4 regions of the Arthrobacter sp. KBS0703 genome follow, and region 3 is predicted to be linked to each of the others. Evidence: riboswitches for the same ligand, from Rfam matches in the RefSeq annotation. Region 3 holds a riboswitch; each other region holds the start of a gene.
The links. Region 3 has a riboswitch for thiamine pyrophosphate ahead of B1A87_RS19745 (ECF transporter S component). Riboswitches for the same ligand answer to the same signal wherever they lie in the genome.
Positions count from the first base shown of each region.

Region 1: it holds a riboswitch for thiamine pyrophosphate, as region 3 does, so the genes downstream of both, thiO (glycine oxidase ThiO) here and B1A87_RS19745 (ECF transporter S component) in region 3, are expected to answer to the same signal.
Region 2: it holds a riboswitch for thiamine pyrophosphate, as region 3 does, so the genes downstream of both, thiC (phosphomethylpyrimidine synthase ThiC) here and B1A87_RS19745 (ECF transporter S component) in region 3, are expected to answer to the same signal.
Region 4: it holds a riboswitch for thiamine pyrophosphate, as region 3 does, so the genes downstream of both, B1A87_RS05725 (bifunctional hydroxymethylpyrimidine kinase/phosphomethylpyrimidine kinase) here and B1A87_RS19745 (ECF transporter S component) in region 3, are expected to answer to the same signal.

Region 1 covers NZ_MVDG02000001.1:739,171-743,988, forward strand. The annotation lists gene B1A87_RS03555 (RNB domain-containing ribonuclease) at 1-1,475, opposite strand, end outside; gene B1A87_RS03560 (ferritin-like fold-containing protein) at 1,517-2,203, shown strand; gene thiE (thiamine phosphate synthase) at 2,268-2,972, opposite strand; TPP riboswitch at 3,000-3,120, shown strand; gene thiO (glycine oxidase ThiO) at 3,113-4,471, shown strand; gene thiS (sulfur carrier protein ThiS) at 4,468-4,704, shown strand; gene B1A87_RS03580 (thiazole synthase) at 4,710-4,818, shown strand, end outside.
Region 2 covers NZ_MVDG02000001.1:1,097,740-1,102,557, reverse strand. The annotation lists gene B1A87_RS05155 (hypothetical protein) at 1-332, opposite strand, end outside; gene B1A87_RS05150 (VOC family protein) at 443-1,318, opposite strand; gene B1A87_RS05145 (amidohydrolase family protein) at 1,397-2,479, opposite strand; TPP riboswitch at 2,609-2,716, shown strand; gene thiC (phosphomethylpyrimidine synthase ThiC) at 2,711-4,528, shown strand; gene B1A87_RS05135 (alpha/beta fold hydrolase) at 4,552-4,818, opposite strand, start outside.
Region 3 covers NZ_MVDG02000001.1:4,253,642-4,258,459, forward strand. The annotation lists gene B1A87_RS19720 (Na+/H+ antiporter subunit E) at 1-11, shown strand, start outside; gene B1A87_RS19725 (monovalent cation/H+ antiporter complex subunit F) at 8-286, shown strand; gene mnhG (monovalent cation/H(+) antiporter subunit G) at 276-689, shown strand; gene B1A87_RS19735 (DUF4235 domain-containing protein) at 745-1,008, opposite strand; gene B1A87_RS19740 (heme-degrading domain-containing protein) at 1,045-1,596, opposite strand; TPP riboswitch at 1,715-1,858, shown strand; gene B1A87_RS19745 (ECF transporter S component) at 1,929-2,549, shown strand; gene B1A87_RS19750 (ABC transporter ATP-binding protein) at 2,549-4,180, shown strand; gene B1A87_RS19755 (energy-coupling factor transporter transmembrane protein EcfT) at 4,177-4,818, shown strand, end outside.
Region 4 covers NZ_MVDG02000001.1:1,210,971-1,215,788, forward strand. The annotation lists partial or broken gene B1A87_RS05720 (Rne/Rng family ribonuclease) at 1-1,269, shown strand, start outside; TPP riboswitch at 1,386-1,483, shown strand; gene B1A87_RS05725 (bifunctional hydroxymethylpyrimidine kinase/phosphomethylpyrimidine kinase) at 1,466-3,085, shown strand; gene rplU (50S ribosomal protein L21) at 3,417-3,725, shown strand; gene rpmA (50S ribosomal protein L27) at 3,788-4,051, shown strand; gene obgE (GTPase ObgE) at 4,169-4,818, shown strand, end outside.

The sequences.
Region 1 (4,818 bases), 3.5 Mb from region 3:
GATGAGATCAGGCGGACGCGCACCTTGGTGCCTGGCTCCATTTCGCCGGCGCATCTGGCCGTGACGGCCGGCTCCGCGATCTGGACGACGCCGGACGGGCCGGAGCCGTTGGACGCCTTGCCGTTGGATCCCCTGCCATTTGGGCCGTTCCCGTTGCCGTTCCCGTTGCCGTTTCCGTTTTTGGCGGGCTTCGAACCGGAGATCACCACGGCGTCGAATTCCTGCCCGACGTGGTTGATCAGCAGGGCGGCTTCCACGGTGTCCAGGGCCAGCCGCTCCATCCTCGAAGCCAACTGGTCCGACGTAGCCATGATGTCCGGCAAAGTGGGCAGGGCCTCACGGGCCCAGGCCGGCACGGTCTTGTTGTTGCTCAATGCCTCGCAGATGACCAGGACGAAGCGGTCCACGAGCCGGCGCAGCGGAGCCGTGGTGTGGGCGTACGCCGTCCCGATGGCAGACTGGGTGGCCTCGTCCGGGACGGTTCCGTCAAAGTGGGTGTACCCGGCACCCCGGAAGAGCATGCCTGCCGAATGCAGGATGGCCAGCTGGCGGTGGTCGGTGGGATCGAGCGTCCGGAGGTAATCCCCGTAGCTGGCTTTTCCGTCCCACGGCTTGCCCAGGGCAGCGGTCTGGCGCCTGAAGTGGCTGAGGGAGCGCTCGTCCGGTGCCGGCATGGTGCGTAGGATACCGACTTTGCCCTCAAGCATCAGGCCAGCCGCTGCCATCCCCGTCATGAGGGAAATCTGGGCGTTCCAGTCCTCCACCGGAAGCTGCGGCGCCGCCACGATCCGGTAGCCGCCGTCGGGAAGCTGCACGATTTCCTGCTCCGGCGTGTTCAGGCTTGCCCCGCCGCGGGCGCGTTCCAGCTCAACCCGCTTCAGCCCGACCTCGCGCAGGAGCACCAGCACCGGCGCGGCAGTTCCGGCGTCAAGTTCGGCCTGGACGTTCTTGTAGTTGAGCTTGGCCCGGCTGCGGACCATTGCCCGGCGCACCAGCACGGACGTCACTTCGGCGGCGGCATCGAGCTCGAACTCCCACACGAACGCCGAACACAGCTGCCCGGCGAGCAGGCTGCCGGCATTCTCGCTGATGACCTCCGGGTGCAGTGGAATGCGGCCGTCGGGGGCGTAGAAGGTCTGTCCGCGGCGGCGGGTTTCGGCGTCGAGGGCGCCGCCCGGGGCCACGAAGGACGGCACGTCCGCGATGGCATAGAGAATCCGGTAACCAGCCCCGGACCGTTCGATGAAGAGCGCCTGGTCCAGGTCGGTGGACGACGGCGGATCTATCGTCAGGAATTCGACGGCGGTCAGATCAAGCTCCGGCAGCTCCCGTTCCGCCACGGCCGCTTCCGCTTCTTTGAGCACGTCCTCCGGGAATTCGCCGGGCAGTTCCAGCTCCGTTCGGAGCGCGCTCAGGGCGTCCGCAAGCGCGTTGGTCTGCTCATGGACGCTGGGGGACAGGCGATGATGTGACACGAAAATCAGGTTAGCCCGAATTGCGCCGTTAGTCTTGGATTATGGGCACATCCTCGGCTGACACCGCTCGGTACGACCGCTTCGTGGCAGATCTGTTCGGCGTCATGGCCTACGGCGAGCTTTCCGCGTTCGAACGGCTCTCCTCGGATGCCCGCTATTCGCCCACGCTCCACGACCGCGCCGTGCTCGGCAGGATCGCCGTCATAGAGTTCCGGCATTACGAGATCGTGAATGCGAAGCTCGCCGCCATGGGCGTGGACGTCGAGGATGCCATGCTCCCGTTCCAGGCCGCCGTTGATCACTTCCATGAACGGACCCGGCCGGCGGACTGGTACGAATCCCTGATGAAGGCTTACGTGGTGGACACGGTCTCCGCCGATTTCTACCGCATGGTGGCCCGGTACGTGGATGCCGAAACCCGGGAGGTCATCGAGCAGATCCAGTCATCGGAGGAAGCCACGGACGTACTCCGGGAACGCCTGAAAGGGGCGCTCGCCGACGATCCCCGGCTCGCCTCGCGGCTGGCGCTGTGGGGCCGCCGGCTCCTGGGCGAGGCCGTCACCCAGGCCCAGCGCGTGGGCTACGAACACGCATTCCTGAGCGGGTTGCTCACCGAAGCGGAGGACGGTGCGAACGATGCCGCGGCGCGGGAGCTGATACGCAGCCTCACGGCGGAACTCGCGGACAACCACTCGCGGCGGATGGTGCAGCTTGGCCTGAGCGGATAGCGGCCCGCTCGGCCCGTAAAGGTTGCGGGTCGGCTGGGCGTACCCGGCTGCGACCCGACCTCTGCTACGACGCAGCGGCCGACTGGTCGGCGGCATCCAGGGCGGACAGCAGCTCGGCAGCCGCGGCTGCCGGATCGGGCGCCTCGGTGATGGCGCGGACGACGACGATCCGGCTGGCGCCCGCCGCCACGACCTGCTCCACGTTGGTGAGATCGATCCCGCCGATGGCGAACCAGGGCAGGAGCAGGCCGCCGACTCTTTCCTCATCCGCCTTGCGGACGGCCTCGTCGGCGTACCGGACAAGGTCAAGGCCGACGGCGGCACGTCCGGGCTTGGTGGGGGTGGCCCACACGGGTCCCACACAGAAATAGTCCAGCCCGGTGCGGCCGTGGGTGGCGGCGATGGCGGCATCCACCTGGCCGGTGGTGTGCGTGGACAGCCCGATCACCGTGGCGGCGTGCAGGAGCTTGCGCGCCGAACGGAGCGGCAGGTCTTTTTGGCCGATGTGGAACACCGGTGCCCCGGACAGTGATGCGATGTCCGCACGGTCGTTGACGGCCCAGAGCCGGCCGTGCCGGTGGGCTGCCTGGCGCAGGACGTCCAGAAGTTCGAGTTCCTCGGCGGCCTCAATGGTCTTGTCGCGCAGCTGGATGATGTCCACCCCGCCGGCGAATGCCGCATCAACGAAATCGGCGAAGTCGCCGCGCTCCTGGCGGGCATCGGTGCAGAGGTAGAGGCGGGCGGTGGTGTGGACGTCATGCGCGGTCATGGCACCCAGCCTAGTTCCTCTAAACTGGGCAGGTACCGCGGGAGCCCGCTGCAGCTGTCACAAACGGCGCAGGGCTGAGAGGGCGTGAGAGCCGACCGCTTGACCTGATCCGGTTAGTACCGGCGTAGGGAAGGATTTCCATGAACCCTGGATCCGGCGGGACCACCGCTGCCACAGCAACTCTGCATGCCGACGTCGCCGTCATCGGCGGCGGCGTGGTGGGCCACGGGATTGCCTGGGAGGCAAGGCGCTCGGGACGCTCTGTGGTCCTCATCGATGAAGCGCCCGGAACGGGCGCCAGCTGGGCGGCCGCAGGGATGCTGGCACCGGTCAGCGAGCTGCATTACCAGGAAGAGGAACTCCTGGAGCTGATGCTCGATTCCTCGGCCCGGTGGCCGGCCTTCGCTGCCGCGCTCGCAGACGGCGGGCGGGACACCGGTTACCTCCCGACGCCGACCCTCGCCGTCGGCGCGGACCCCGCCGACCGCCGCGCGCTGATGGACCTACGCGAAGTCCAGCGGGCCAGCGGGCTCGTCGTCGAACCACTGACCATCCGGGAGGCACGGTCCCGGGAGCCGCTGCTGAGTCCGGGCATCTCGTGCGCCCTGGACATCCCGGCCGACCACCAGGTGGATCCGCGGCGGCTCGTGGAGAGCCTCGCCGCTGCGCTCGCCGAGCACACGCCCGGTTCCGGGACCGCGGTGGCCGGTGCGTGGAAGGGATACGCGGTCAGGGAGCACGCCGCTGGCCTGCTGTGGGACAACGAGGGGGTCTGCGGAGTCCGGCTCACCGGCGGCGGGACTGTCCTGGCCGGCGAGACGGTAGTGGCCAACGGCCTGGCCGCGGGATCGCTGGACGCGCTGCCGGAGGGCCTCAGGCTTCCGCTGCGGCCCGTGTACGGGGACATTCTCCGGCTCAGGGTCCCGGAGCGACTCCGCCCGCTGCTGACCGCCACGGTCCGGGGCATGGTCCGGGGCGTGCCCGTGTATGTGGTTCCGCGCCGGGACGGCACCGTGGTGATAGGTGCCACCCAGCGGGAGGACGACCTGTCCGGACCCAGCGCGGGCGGGGTCTATCAGCTGCTCAGGGATGCGCAGTCCCTGGTGCCCGCAGTGGCGGAACTTGAGCTCCTTGAAACCACAGCCAGGGCGAGGCCGGGAACACCGGACAACGCGCCGTTGCTGGGCCGTGTCCCGGCAGGCCGTGCCCCGTCAGGCGCCGGAAGGTCGGTGGCCGGGCTCATCGTCGCCACCGGGTTCTTCCGCCACGGCGTGCTCCTGACCCCGGCGGCCGCGGCAATCTGCCGCGAGCTGATGGACGGCGTGGAGGACGGCCGCTGGGCTGCCTTCCGGCCTGGGAGGTTCTCCCCGGAGCTGTCCGCATCCGGCGCCGCCGCAGTGAGCGCCGGCAAGCCACACAGCGCCGGCAACCCATCTTCAGCCGGCGACCTGTATTCATCCGGCACAGTCACATTTGACCAGGACAAGGAACCAGCATGAACATCACACTGAACGGTATTGAACAGGCAGTGGGCGCCGGCGCCTCCGTCACGACGCTCGTCAGCCAGGTCACGGGGCGCATACTTGCCGCGGACGGACAGGCCGCCGACGGCCAGCGGCTCGGGGTGGCCGTGGCACGCAATTCCGAGGTGGTGCCCCGGAGCCAGTGGCACAGCACGGCCCTTGCAGAGGGCGACGACATCGAGCTCGTCACAGCAGTCCAGGGAGGATGAGGACGATGACCGAAACAACAGCGGCCGCAGCGCAGCAGGGGACCGGTTCAGCCGACCGCCTCGTCATTGACGGCGTGGAACTGACCTCGCGGCTCATCATGGGCACCGGCGGGG
Region 2 (4,818 bases), 3.2 Mb from region 3:
ATGTCGTCCTCGGCCGCCCACCGCTCGGCGACGTCGTCCAGGACGTCGCCCTCGCCTTCGGACTCGTAACTCAGCAATTCAGCGAGCGCCCGGACCATGGCCGGCGGCACGCCGAGCAGGGAGTCGCTGGCGACGTCCACCATGGCCAGTTCATAATCGGCCCCGGCCGCGTGCACGGCAGTGCCGGCGAGGTCCCCGAGCTGCTCGATTTCAAAGTCGCTGATGCCGGGAATGCGGACGCCCGCCCCGGCAGCGGCGCCCCCGCCGTCAAGATCTTCGGCGCGCTTGAGGGCTTCCTTGTGGGTGGCGACAAATATTTCGGTGAAGCCCATGGAATTCGTCCTCGTTCCGTCGACGGCGTGTGCCCTTGGCGGCGGCGGAGACCGCCCCGGGCTGTTTGAATTTAGCCTAACCCACGGCGCACGTGCCCTGCCGGAAGGACCTAGCGGACGGCTACGCGGATCTGGTTGCGCCAAGGGTCTTCGAAGCGAAGCTCGGCGCCCGTGTGGTGCGAAGCGACGCCGGCAACCTTGAGCCGATCCGCGAGGGCTCCGACGTCGTCACCGGACGGGACTTCAATCAGGACCTCACCCAGGCCCAGGGTGTCGCGGCGCGGGCCGGCGCCCCGGCTGTTCCAGACATTCATGGCCATGTGGTGGTGGTAGCCGCCGGCCGAAACGAAGAGCGCCTGGCCGTGCCAGCCGGCCGTCTTTTCGAACCCGAGCGTCCCGACGTAGAAGTCGTGGGCCGACTGGACGTCGCCGACCTGGAGGTGCACGTGTCCGACTCCGGCCTCCGTGCCGCGCTGGCCATCCACGGACTCCTGGGTCAGGTGCTCCTGCAGGTACCGCTGCGGCGGCAGCGCCAGACTGTCCATGACGACGTTTGTGCCGTCCCAGGCCCAGGCGTCGCGGGGGCGGTCCCAGTAGAGCTCAATGCCGTTACCCTCGGGGTCGCTGAAGTAGAACGCCTCGCTCACGAGGTGGTCGGCGCTGCCCGTGAAGGACTGCGGCTCATACTGGGCTGCGCTGGCCACCGTGGCCGCCAGTGCCGCCTGGCTGTCGAAGAGGAGGGCGGTGTGGAAGAGGCCCGCTTCACCCCGGCCGGGGACGTTCAGTCCGGGCGCGGGGGCCAGGTGGACCAGCGGCGTCTGCAGCCGCCCGAGGTAGAGGCCGCCGTCCTGCTCTGCCACGACGTCGAGGCCGAGGGCCCGCTGGTAGTAGTCGGTCATGAGGCTCATGTCCCCCACCTTGAGCATGACGGTGCCCATGGTGAGATCGGCAGGAAGAAGATCCTGGTTGCTGGATGCTGTTGTCATTGAGTGCTCCCTGACTCCCCGGCCACCGGATTTCGGTGGTCCCTACATCTCTAAATTACTTGAAGCTTCAATTTATTCCTAACGGACGATCTTCCCCCGCAGAACCACGCCTTTCAGATCGCGGATCGTTTCCGGATCCGCGCGGGGATCCTCCGAGCACAGGACCACGTCGGCGCTGGCCCCCTCGGCCAGGCCGTCGGCCCCCAGCCACCGGCGGGCGCCCCAGCAGGCGGCGTCCAGGGCTGCAGCCGCCGGAAGGCCGGCTGCGTGGAGTGCCAGAATCTCGTCGGCGATCCGGCCGTGCCGGATCACACTGCCCGCGTCCGTTCCGGCGAAAACCCGCACCGTGGCCTCGTAGGCTTCCAGGACGCGCTCATTCCGGCGCTCCCACAGCCCGCGCATGTGGGCCGCATAGCGCGGGAACTTGGCTTCGGCTTGGTCGGCGATGTCCGGAAACGTGGCGATGTTGATGAGCGTCGGAACGATCGGCACCTGCTGTTCCACGAAGCGGGGAATGTGCCGCGGCAATAGCCCTGTGGCGTGTTCGACGCAGTCGATTCCGGCGTCGAGCATGTCATCCAGGGTGTCTTCTCCGAAGCAGTGCGCAGTGACCCTGGCGCCTTCATCGTGGGCGGCGCTGACGGCGTCCCGTACCGCCGCGGCCGGAAACGACGGCGCGAGGTCGCCGGCGTCGCGGTCGATCCAGTCCCCCACCAGCTTGACCCAGCCGTCCCCGGCACGCGCCTGCTTCCGGACCGCCTCCACCAGATCCTCCGGTTCGACCTCGACGGCGAAGTTCCGCAGGTAGCGCCGTGTCCTGGCGATGTGCCGCCCGGCCCTGATGATCCTCGGCGCATCCGGCGATTGCTGCAGCCACCGGGTGTCGCTGGCTGCGCCCGCGTCCCGGACCAGCAGCGTCCCGGCATTCCGGTCCGTCATCGCCTGGCCGTGCGCCACGTCGTCGTCCACGGCGCCGCCGGGGCCCAGCCCGATGTGGCAGTGCGCGTCCACGAAACCCGGCAGTACCCAGCCGTCCAGCACAACGTCCGGACTTTCAGTCGGCCGCTGGAAGGTCAGCCAGCCGTCCACGGCCCAGAGTCCGTGCCGCTCCCGGTCCGGGCCGGTAAGCACGGTTCCGCTGAATTCAATGATGCGCGCCATGACTCCAGCCTAATCCGCCGGCCGGCCCTGGCCAGGGGCGCCGTCCCGCCCGTGGCCGCACGCCCTGTCACACCTGCAGTCACACCGGGCATGGATGGGCGGCGGCCCGCTGCCCTGTGGTAGCTTCGTCTACGACCACACGGGTGCCCCTGCAGGGGCTGAGATCGGGCTAGCGCAGCCTGCGACCGTTGAACCTGTCCGGGTAATGCCGGCGAAGGAAGTGAGCAGTAAATGAACACCCAGAAAACACAGCTGATCCCTGCCCAAAATGAGGCAGCCGAAGCTGAAACCGGCCAGGCGACCACCCAGTCGCTGAAGTCCCATTCCCTGGCCTACCTGGAGGGGGACGGCCTGCGGGTTCCGGTAACGGAGATCGCCCTGGAGCCCTCACCCAACGGGGAACAGAACGAGCCGCTGCGCGTCTACCGGACGGCCGGACCCGGCAGCGACCCGGTGGTGGGCCTGGCGCCGTTCCGCGCGGAGTGGATTGAGGCCCGCGGGGATACGGAGCCGTACGGCGGCCGGGAGCGGAACCTGCTCGACGACGGCCGGTCAGCCGTGCGCCGCGGCGCAGCTTCCGCGGAGTGGAAGGGAGCGCAGCCGGTGCCCCGCCGCGCCGTCGGCGGTAAGACGGTGACGCAGATGCACTACGCCCGGCAGGGCGTGGTGACTCCGGAGATGCGCTTCGTCGCCCTGCGGGAGAACTGCGATGTTGAACTGGTGCGCAGCGAAGTGGCGGCCGGGCGCGCCATCATCCCGAACAACATCAACCACCCGGAATCGGAGCCGATGATCATCGGCAAGGCCTTCCTGGTGAAGATCAACGCCAACATCGGCAACTCGGCCGTGACCAGCTCCATTGCCGAAGAGGTGGACAAGCTCCAGTGGGCCACCCAGTGGGGCGCCGACACCGTCATGGACCTCTCCACCGGGGATGACATCCACACCACGCGGGAATGGCTGATCCGCAACTCCCCCGTGCCGATCGGCACCGTGCCCATCTACCAGGCACTGGAAAAGGTCAACGGCGAAGCCAACGCACTGACGTGGGAGATCTTCCGGGACACCGTCATCGAGCAGTGCGAGCAGGGTGTGGACTACATGACCATCCACGCCGGCGTGCTGCTGCGCTACGTTCCCCTCACAGTCAAGCGGGTCACCGGAATCGTGTCCCGCGGCGGCGCCATCATGGCCGGCTGGTGCCTCGCCCACCACCAGGAAAACTTCCTCTACACGCACTTCGACGAACTGTGCGAGATCTTCGCAAAGTACGACGTCGCCTTCTCGCTGGGAGACGGCCTGCGGCCCGGCGCGACGGCGGACGCCAACGACGCCGCCCAGTTCGCCGAACTCGACACCCTGGCCGAGCTGACCCAGCGCGCCTGGGAATTCGACGTCCAGGTCATGGTGGAAGGGCCGGGCCACGTCCCGTTCCACCTGGTCCGGGAAAACGTGGAACGCCAGCAGGAGCTGTGCAAGGGAGCCCCGTTCTACACCCTCGGGCCCCTGGTCACCGACATAGCCCCGGGCTACGACCACATCACGTCCGCCATCGGCGCCACCGAGATCGCCCGCTACGGCACGGCCATGCTCTGCTACGTGACGCCGAAGGAGCACCTGGGGCTGCCGAACAAGGACGACGTGAAGACGGGCGTGATCACCTACAAGATCGCGGCCCACGCGGCGGACCTCGCCAAGGGACACCCGGGCGCCCACGAGCGGGATGACGCCCTGTCCAAGGCGCGCTTCGAGTTCCGCTGGCGGGATCAGTTTGCGCTGTCCCTTGATCCCGTCACGGCCGAGGCGTTCCACGACGAGACGCTGCCTGCGGAGCCGGCCAAGACCGCGCACTTCTGCTCCATGTGCGGTCCGAAGTTCTGCTCCATGCGCATCAGCCAGGACATCCGGGACGAATACGGCTCGGCAGAGTCGCAGGCGGCCCTGGTCGAGATGGCCGAAGGAATGCGCGAGAAGAGCCAGGAGTTCCTGGCCGCCGGCGGCAAGGTCTACCTGCCGGAGCTGCGGGTTCCCGAAACGGCCGACCAGTAGCAGCCGGCAGGTAGCAGCCGGGGTCAGGACGCCTGCGGCTGCTGCCGCCGGCTGACCTCGGCGATAAAGGACCGGATGAAACGGTCGCCCTCGGGCGAGTCCTGGGGCCGGTGCCCTCCCGCAGCAGTGCGGTGCAGGGCGCCGGTCTCCCTCAGGTAGCCGGCGATTTCCTCGTACAGGGGCTCCCACCCGCCGGTCAGCACGAGGGTGGGGACGCCCGGCACGATCTGCAGCGGAGCCTGCCACGGCGGCGCCTGCAATCGCAGCCGCCTGGCCGCCCGCCTGGCCTC
Region 3 (4,818 bases):
TTGGCGCATGATGGAGCTGGTCCTGACCGTCACGGCAGTGGTCCTGTCCCTCGCCGCGGCAGGCGCAATCGTGCGCATCGCCCGCGGCCCCTCCCTGCTGGACCGGGTGCTGGCGGCCGACGTGCTGCTGGCCATTCTCGGAGCGGCGCTGTGCATCGACATGGCCGTGAACAGGCACCTCAACAACCTGATGCTGCTCGTGGCCGTGTCCATCATCGGCTTCATCGGTTCGGTCACGGTGGCCCGGTTCGTGGCCGACCGGCGGGAGCAGACCAATGAATCCTGAGGCCAGCACCGTGGACACTGTGATCGACGCGGTTTCGGCCGTCTTCATGATCGTGGGGGCAGTGATGTCCCTGGCCGCAGCCATTGGCCTGCTGCGCTTCCCCGACCTCATGAGCCGCATGCACTCGGCCACCAAGCCGCAGGTGCTGGGGCTGTTCCTGCTGCTGGCCGCGGTGGGGCTGCAGCTGCGCACCTGGTGGGTGTGGCCGGTGCTGCTGGTGGCGTGGATCTTCCAGCTGCTGACGGTGCCGGTTTCCGCCCACATGGTGGGCCGGGCCGGCTACCGCACCAAGCACCTCCACAGGGAGCTGCTCAGCAGCGATGAGCTGGAAGCCGTGGTGCTGAAGGCCGCCCAGGCGGCCAAGGACGCGAAGCGCGACGGCGGGAACCGCACCGCCGATTGAGCGCGGCCCGCGGGTTCCGGCAGGTTCAACCAGCGGCCGGCTCAACCAGCGTGGGCTAGACGATGTCCTGGCTCTTGGCGAAGCGGGTGATGGCCCGCTGCGTGCCGCGGTTGGCCAGCACCTGGATGACGGCGCTCACGGATGCGGAAATGAGCGCGAACGTCAGCGCCGAACGCAGCGTGGTGGGGACGTCGTCCTTGCCGCCCTTCGGCGGCTTCCGGCCGGTGGTCTTTTCCCAGATGGTATCCACGGCCTTGGTGCCGGCGAACCCGGCCAGCAGGCTGACGCCCGTACCAAGCAGCTTGATGAAGAAATTCATTCAGGGACTCCTAGCGTCTTGAATTCTGGACTTCCCCTAGCCTAGCCGCATGGACTGGTGGATTTCCGTCAGCGCCTGAACCACCAGATCGTGGTCGGCCTTCTGCGGCAGCCCGGACACCGTGACAATGGCGACCGCGCCGACGTCGCGCACATAGACGGGGAAGGCGCCGCCGTGGGCCGCATAGGTGGACTGGTCGAACCAGGCGTTGTCCTCGATCCGGCTGCCGCCCACCCTGCCGCGCAGGCCCACCAGCAGCGACGGTTCCTCGTAGCGTGCCGCCGTCCGCTGCTTGGCCTTGACCCAGCCCTCGTTGTCCGGCGTGGCGCCTTCGAGCGCCACGTGGAACAGGACCTGTTCGCCCTTGGTGATGTCGATGGCGATGGGCAGGTTGCCCTTCTTGCCGAGTTCAACCAGCAGGAGGCCCAGGTTGAGGGCGTCGTCCTTGCTGAAGGCGGGAAACTGCAGCGCGGCGATCTGCGCCTCGATCTCGGCGATCAGCGCCTCCAGGGAACCTGCGGGCTGTTCGTCGGGGGAGTCGGGGTCGAAGCCGGTCGCTGCGCCAATGACGGAGTCCTGTTGTGTCATGGCCCCAATGTACTCCGGACCGGTAACCGGCAGGCGCGGAAACTCCCGGATTGTGACACCTGCCCCCGGTCTTCCGGGGCCGTCCCGGTGTAAACTGGATCAGCCCACAAGGGCAGATTTATTACGACAGGGGAGCGCCACCGTCGGGGATCACTGGCAACTGCCAGCCGAACCGCGGATGGGCGCTGAGAGTGCGGACAGCCGCAGACCCTCGAACCTGATCCGGCTAGTACCGGCGCAAGGGAGTCGAGTTCTCAAAGTGTCCGGCAGCTGGCGGCCCAACCACCCGCAGCCGGGGAGCGCTTTCCCCTCCTGTTCCTCAGGAGGACATTATGACAACTGCAGCAATCAAGAAGACCGGTTACAACTGGCGCGTGACGGACATCGTGGTGGCGGCACTGATCGCCGTTGCCGGCGGCGTGATCTTCTGGGCCTGGTCCCAGGGCGCCAACCTCATTTCCGCTCCGGTCAACGCGGTCTACCCGCCCCTTTCCGGGCTCTACGCCGGCGGCTGGATGATCCCGGCCGTGCTCGGCATGCTCATCATCCGCAAGCCGGGCGCGGCGCTGTTCTGCGAGACCGTTGCCGCCACCGGTGAACTGATCATGGGATCCCAGTACGGCACCACGGTGCTCATCTCGGGTGTCCTGCAGGGCCTCGGCGCTGAGCTGGTGTTCGCCGCCTTCATGTACAAGAAATTCAACCTGCCCGGGTCGCTGCTGGCAGGAGCCGGCGCCGGCCTGTTCTGCGGCCTGAACGATTCGTTCCTCCCGTGGGGCTGGAACATCGCCTACACGGCAGGGGACAAGCTCGCGTACATCATCTTCACCTCCATCTCCGGCGCGATCATTGCCGGCGCCCTGTCCTGGATCGCCACCCGCGCCCTGGCCAAAACCGGCGTGCTGAGCTCGTTCGCGTCCCGCAAGGCAGCCACGGAGCCCGTCTTCTCCTGATGCCCACACCTCACGACGGCGGTGTCCGCCCCGCCGCGGTCACCGCCCGCGGCTGGGGCTGGCGCCACGCCGGACGAATCAGGCCGGCAGTCCACGGGCTGGACCTGGACATCCGTCCCGGGGAGCGCGTCCTGCTCCTGGGCCCCTCCGGCGCCGGCAAATCCACGCTGCTCCACGCCCTCGCCGGCGTGCTCGGCGACAGTACCTCCGGAAACGTGACAGCAGCCGACGGCGGCACCCCAGACAGCGACGACGCGGACGAATCCGGCAGCCTCCTGATCGACGGCGAGCCGCCGCACACCCGGCGGGGCCGCGCCGGCCTCATGCAGCAGGACCCCGAAACCCAGGTGGTGCTCTCCCGCCTCGGCGACGACGTCGCGTTCGGCGCGGAGAACCTCTCGGTTCCCCGCGACGCGATCTGGGCGCGCGTGCACGAGGCGCTGGACGACGTCGGGCTGGTGCACCTGCCGCTGAACCATCCGACGTCGGCGCTGTCCGGCGGGCAGAAACAGCGCCTTGCGCTGGCCGGCATCCTGGCGATGCGTCCCGGGCTGATCCTGCTGGACGAGCCCACGGCCAATCTTGACCCGGCCGGTGTGCTGGAAGTCCGGGACTCCGTGGGGCGCTGCCTCGACAAGACGGGCGCCACGCTTGTGGTCGTGGAGCACCGGGTGGCGGTGTGGAAGGACCTCGTGGACAGGATCGTGGTCCTGCAGCCGGGGTCCGCCACGCGGCCGGCCGTGCTGATCGACGGCCCCCCGGACCAGGTCCTGGAACAGGCACGCGGCATGCTCACCGCCGCCGGGGTCTGGGTGCCGGGCTACGTTCCGGCCACGCGGCGGCGGACGTTTGGCGGCACTGCAGCAGCCGCGGGCCTTGCTGCCGCCAACATGCCGGGGGAGCTGGCCGTTGCCTCCGGCCAGCTGCTCCTCGCCGCCGAGGACCTGGCGGTTTCGCGCGAACGTCCCCGCCGCCGCGGCTTCAAGTCCGTCCCGCCCGTTCCCGTCCTGCGGGACGTCGCGGCACAGGTCCGCGCCGGTGAGGCGCTGACCGTCACCGGACCAAACGGCGTCGGCAAGTCCACGTTCGCGCTGACCCTCGCCGGACTGCTTCCGCCCGTGGCCGGCACGGTGTCCGCCGCAGTGGAACTGAGCCGCGGCGCCGGGATCGACCCCTACAAATGGAAGGCGGAGCAGCTGATCGCCAGGATTGGAACGGTGTTCCAGGAACCCGAGCACCAGTTCGTCACGGGCCGGGTCCTGGACGAGCTCCAGTTCGGCCCCAAGCACCTGGGCCACGGCGAGGAACGCGTGGACGAGCTGCTGGAACGGCTCCGCCTGACCGAGCTCGTGGACGCCAACCCATACACCCTCTCCGGCGGAGAGAAGCGCCGGCTCTCGGTGGCCACCGTCCTGGCGGCGCACCCGCAGGTCCTGGTCCTCGACGAACCCACCTTCGGCCAGGACGCCAACACCTGGGCCGAGCTCGCCTCCTTCCTGTCCGAACTGCTCGACGCCGGAACCGCCGTGGTCTCCGTGACGCACGACGAGGAGTTCACCCACGTCCTGGGCGGCACCGAGCTCCGGCTGGGCAGCCGTGAACTCAGGGCTCCTGAACAGGCCGCGCCATGAGGGACGCGCTGACCCTCGCCGGCAACCAGGCCGTGCTGGTCCGGGCCAACCCGCTGGCCAAATTCGCGGCGGTCTTCCTCATCACGCTGGTCCTGGCGCTGTCCATCGACTGGATGTCCGCGTCCGTGGCGCTGGTGTGCGAGATCCTGCTGTTCCCGCTGGCCGGACTGACCTTCACGCTGCTGTGGCAGCGCGGCTGGCCGCTGATCCTCGCGGCGGCCGTCGGCGGCTGGAGCACCTCCATCCTGGCGCCGGACAGCGGCAAGGTGCTGCTCGACGTCGGACTCTGGTCCATGAGCGAAGGTTCCCTGGAGCTGGGGCTCGGTTTCCTGCTCCGCGGCCTCGCCATCGCGCTGCCCGCGGTGCTCCTGATGAGCTGCACCGACCCCACGGACCTCGCCGACGCGCTGGCACAGAAGGCGAGGCTGCCGCACCGCTTCGTGCTCGGCACACTCGCGGCGATGCGGCTGGTGGGGCTGATGGCGGAGGAATGGCAGACCATCGGCATGGCGCGCCGGGCCCGTGGAGTGGGGTCCCGCGGCAACCCGTGGCAGCGGCTCCGCGCCACCCTGGGCCAGAGCTTCGGGCTGCTGGTGCAGGCCATCCGCCGGGCAACCCGCCTGGCCGTCACCATGGAA
Region 4 (4,818 bases), 3.0 Mb from region 3:
GCGGCTCGCTGGTGATTGACCGCACCGAGGCCATGACCGTGGTGGACGTTAACACCGGCAAGTTCACCGGCAGCGGCGGCAACCTCGAGGAGACCGTCACCAAGAACAACCTGGAAGCCGCCGAGGAAGTGGTTCGCCAGCTGCGCCTGCGCGACATCGGCGGCATCATCGTCATCGACTTCATCGACATGGTGCTCGAATCCAACCGCGATCTGGTCCTGCGCCGCATGGTGGAATGCTTGGGCCGTGACCGCACCAAGCACCAGGTGGCCGAAGTGACCTCCCTGGGACTGGTACAGATGACCCGCAAGCGCATGGGCACCGGTCTGCTGGAAGTCTTCGGCGAGCAGTGCGAGACGTGCGCCGGCCGCGGCATCGTCACCCACGACGAGCCCGTCGAGCACCGCCTGTCTCTTATACACATCGTGGCCGCTGAGCACCATGTCCCGCGGACCGAGAGCCAGCCCGTCGCCCGCACCGAGCGCAAGAGCCGCCGCCGCGGCAAGGGCGGGCAGGTTGCGACTGACGGCGCCCCGGCGGCTTCGGCCGCTGCCCACCCGGAGCCCACCGACGCGGAGCGCCACGCCAAGGCCGAAGCCACCCGGGCAGCACTGGCCAACATTGCAGCCGCAGCCCACGCCGCGCACCTGCATGAGGATGCCGCCCACAGCGCCACCGGCGACGCCGCCCGTCCGGACGTGCCCGCCGCGGCCGCCCCGGAAAGCCCGGTCGTGCACCGCGCCCCCGAGACGGAAAGCGTTTCGGGCCGCCCGGGTGCCGTGCTGACCTTTGGGCGGCGAGAAAGTGGTGCTGCCGTTTGTTGAGCACGCTGACGAACACGCCAAGGAATCCCCGGCACTGACCCTGGACCGGCTGGAGAAGGCCTTCGCCCACCTCGGCGAGCCGGCGCCCTCCGCTGGGGGAAACGCCCCGGCCGCCGCAGCACCGGCAGCTGCTGAACGCGCAGCTGCTGCCCCTGCTGCGGCAACGGCACGTCCCGCCACGGGAGCCCCGGGTTCTGACGGTGACCGCTATGAGGACCACTCCGCCCTGCAGCCCCGGGCCCGCCGCCCGCGCCGCAACCGCAGCGCCAGCCGTGCCCAGGGCGCAGCGAACGAGACGTCGGTGGAGCACCACGAGACGGCTCCGGCAGCAGCCACCGGGCACTCACACGAGGCCAAGGCTCCTGAAGCGGAATCAGCGGCGGCCGCCAAGCCGGCGAACGAACCGATCATTCTCGGAGTAGGCGTACCCGCCTCAGAACTCTGAGCTGACCCGTCATGACGGAGGCCGGTGCTGCAGTTGCAGCACCGGCTTCCGCTGGTTAACGCCGTTGGTCGTAATCCGCAACGCAGTGCCGGCGGCGGAGTTAGCCGCTAGGCTGGGGGACTGACACGGGGTGCCGCGCCAGGTGCCGGCTGAGATCCAAACCCGTTGAACCTGTCCGGTCAGCACCGGCGAAGGGATGTCTCGTTTGTCTACAGCATCTGTCCTGCCCGCGCCTGCGGCCGCTCCCGGTTCCGCCGTCAGCGACGTCGACACGACCGTCGCTACGTCCCGGACCATTCCGCGTGTCCTTGCCATCGCCGGCTCGGATCCGTCGGGCGGCGCCGGTATCCAGGCGGACCTGAAAAGCATCGCAGCCAGCGGCGGCTACGGAATGGCCGCCATCACGGCGCTGACCGCCCAGAACACCAGGGGGGTGAGCGGCGTGCACGTTCCGCCCGCGCCGTTCCTCACCGCGCAGCTGAACGCCGTCAGCGACGACATCAGTGTTGACGCCGTGAAAATCGGAATGCTCGGTGACGAGCAGGTGATCACCGCGGTCCGCAGCTGGCTGGAGAAGGTCCGTCCCGGCGTCGTTGTTCTTGATCCCGTCATGGTGGCGACGAGCGGCGACCGGCTGCTTCAGGCGTCCGCCGAGGCGGCCCTCCGCGCGCTCCTCCCGCTGGCTGACCTCATCACCCCCAATCTCGTGGAGCTGGGCATGCTGCTCGGCGAGCCCGAGGCTGCGAGCTGGTCCGAGGCGCTGGAGCAGGGCAGGCGGCTTGCAGCCGGAACCGGGGCCACCGTGCTGGTCAAAGGCGGCCACCTCGACGGCGATGACTGCCCGGATGCCCTGATCAACACCCGGGGCCTGCTGTCCGCCGACGTCGTGGTGGTGGACGGCCAGCGGATCCAAACGCGCAACAGCCACGGCACCGGATGTTCGCTGTCGTCCGCCATGGCAACGGTCCAGGCGAGGCTGGGGGACTGGGAAGCATCCCTGCGCGCCGTCAAACCGTGGCTTGCCGAGGCGCTCCGCACCTCCGACCAGCTGGAGGTGGGCAGCGGCAACGGACCGGTGAACCACTTCCACCACCTGCCGTCCGCGAACCTGCCCTCCGGTGACTTGACGCCTGGCGCCCCGGCGCCGGCCGGACCGCCGCGGCGGGAAGGCGACTTCGCCGAGCTACTGCGCGCAGAAGCCGCTGCCGATCTCGAAGCGATCTTTGGCCTGGGATTCATCAAAGCGCTGACGGACGGCACGCTTCCGGAGAAGCAATTCGCCTATTACCTTGCCCAGGACGCCATCTACCTCAACGGGTACTCGCGCGTCCTGGCACGGGCCAGTGCCCTTGCCCCCACCGAATCCGAACAGCTGTTCTGGGCCCGGTCGGCGCAGCAGTGCCTCGAAGTCGAATCGGAGCTGCACCGCAGCTGGCTGAGCACCAGGACGATGCAGGCGGAACTGGGGCCCGTCACCAAGGCCTACGTGGACCATCTGCTGGCCGCGTCGGTGTCCGGCAGCTATTCAGTCCTGGTGGCCGCGGTCCTGCCGTGCTTCTGGCTGTACGCCGACGCCGGGGAGGCCCTGCACGCGCAATTCGTTGCGGCCGGGGCGCCTGCGGCCCACCCGTACGCCGATTGGCTGCGGACTTACGCCGACGAGGACTTCGCCGCCGCCACGAGGAAGGCCATCGGCATCACTGACGCGGCGGGACTCGCCGCGTCGCCGGCCGAGCGGGAGGCCATGGTGACCGCCTTCCGGCAGTCCTGCCGCTACGAGGTGGAATTCTTCGACGCGCCGCGCCACCACAGCTGACCGGAATCGGGGGCCAGACCCGGTAAGATAGTCGCGCACGGTAACGGCAAGTCGGTGCGGAAGCCCTTGTGGCGCCTATCACGGACAACCCGCCGAAACCAGCCTCATTTGCGGCCGAAGGCAAAATTAGCGTATTCTAGATCTTCGGTGCTTACGCCAACACTTGGGTTATGACCCCGGGAACCATCCAATCGGAATAGTTCTTGGGTTAGCTCACGGGTTCCCCCGGGGAACCCACGGCGTTGAGGCACAGCGAGAGCCAGGCCAAACAATTGGACCCGGATTCCGCACGCAAATTTAGTAATAAACGTCGAGAGAAGTGAGTTCCCAAGTGGTGTACGCGATTGTCCGCGCAGGCGGCCGCCAAGAGAAGGTTTCCGTTGGAGACTTCGTTACCCTGAACCGCGTCGCCGGTGGAGCTGGCAGCACCATTGAGCTGCCCGCACTGCTCCTGGTGGACGGTGAGAAGGTCACCTCCGCAGCTGCGGACCTGGCCAAGGTAACTGTTACGGCTGAGATCCTTCAGGACCTTCGTGGTCCGAAGATCGTCATCCAGAAGTTCAAGAACAAGACCGGTTACAAGAAGCGCCAGGGTCACCGTCAGGAACTGACCAAGGTCAAGATCACCGGAATCAAGTAACCCCACCGGTTACGGTTCAGGTTTTCAGCAGATTCCCCAGAATTTAAAGGCAGGCATTCCAAATGGCACATAAAAAAGGCGCGAGCTCCACTCGCAACGGTCGTGACTCCAACGCCCAGTACCTCGGCGTCAAGCGCTTCGGCGGCCAGGTAGTTTCCGCAGGCGAGATCATCGTCCGCCAGCGAGGCACCCACTTCCACCCCGGTGCAGGCGTTGGCCGTGGCGGAGACGACACCCTGTTCGCACTGCAGGCCGGCGCTGTCGAATTCGGCACCCGCCGCGGCCGTCGAGTCGTGAACATCGTTGCTGCTGCAGCTGCAGAGTAACAACAAGATCTGAACCGGTGGAGCGGGCCATGATGGCCCGCTCCACTGTTCTTTTAACCGCATTACAATCAATTTGGGTGTCCAAGACAGCCAGGTTAAGCACAGAGGAGATTCACCGTGGCGAGCTTTGTAGACCGGGTAGTACTGCACGTATCCGGCGGTACCGGCGGCCACGGCTGTGTCTCCGTCCACCGTGAGAAGTTCAAGCCGCTGGGCGGCCCCGACGGCGGCAACGGCGGCGACGGCGGCGACGTCATCCTGCGGGTTGACTCGCAGACCACCACGCTGCTGGACTACCACCACGCCCCCCACCGGCATGCCACCAACGGCGGCCCCGGCATGGGTGACTGGCGAGGCGGCAAGAACGGTGAAACCCTGATCCTTCCCGTACCCGACGGCACCGTCGTGAAGACCAAGGACGGCCAGGTCCTTGCCGACCTGGTGGGCGAAGGTACCGAATTCATTGCGGCGGCCGGCGGCCAGGGCGGGCTGGGCAACGCCTCGCTGTCCTCCCAGAAGCGCCGTGCGCCCGGGTTCGCCCTGCTCGGCATCGAAGGCGACTCCAGCGACATCGTGCTGGAACTCAAATCCATAGCCGACATCGCACTGGTCGGATTCCCTTCCGCCGGCAAGTCGAGCCTCATCGCGGCAATGTCCGCCGCCCGTCCCAAGATTGCGGACTACCCCTTCACCACGCTCATCCCCAACCTCGGCGTGGTCCAGGCTGGCGAGGTCCGTTTCACCATCGCCGACGTCCCCGGACTCAT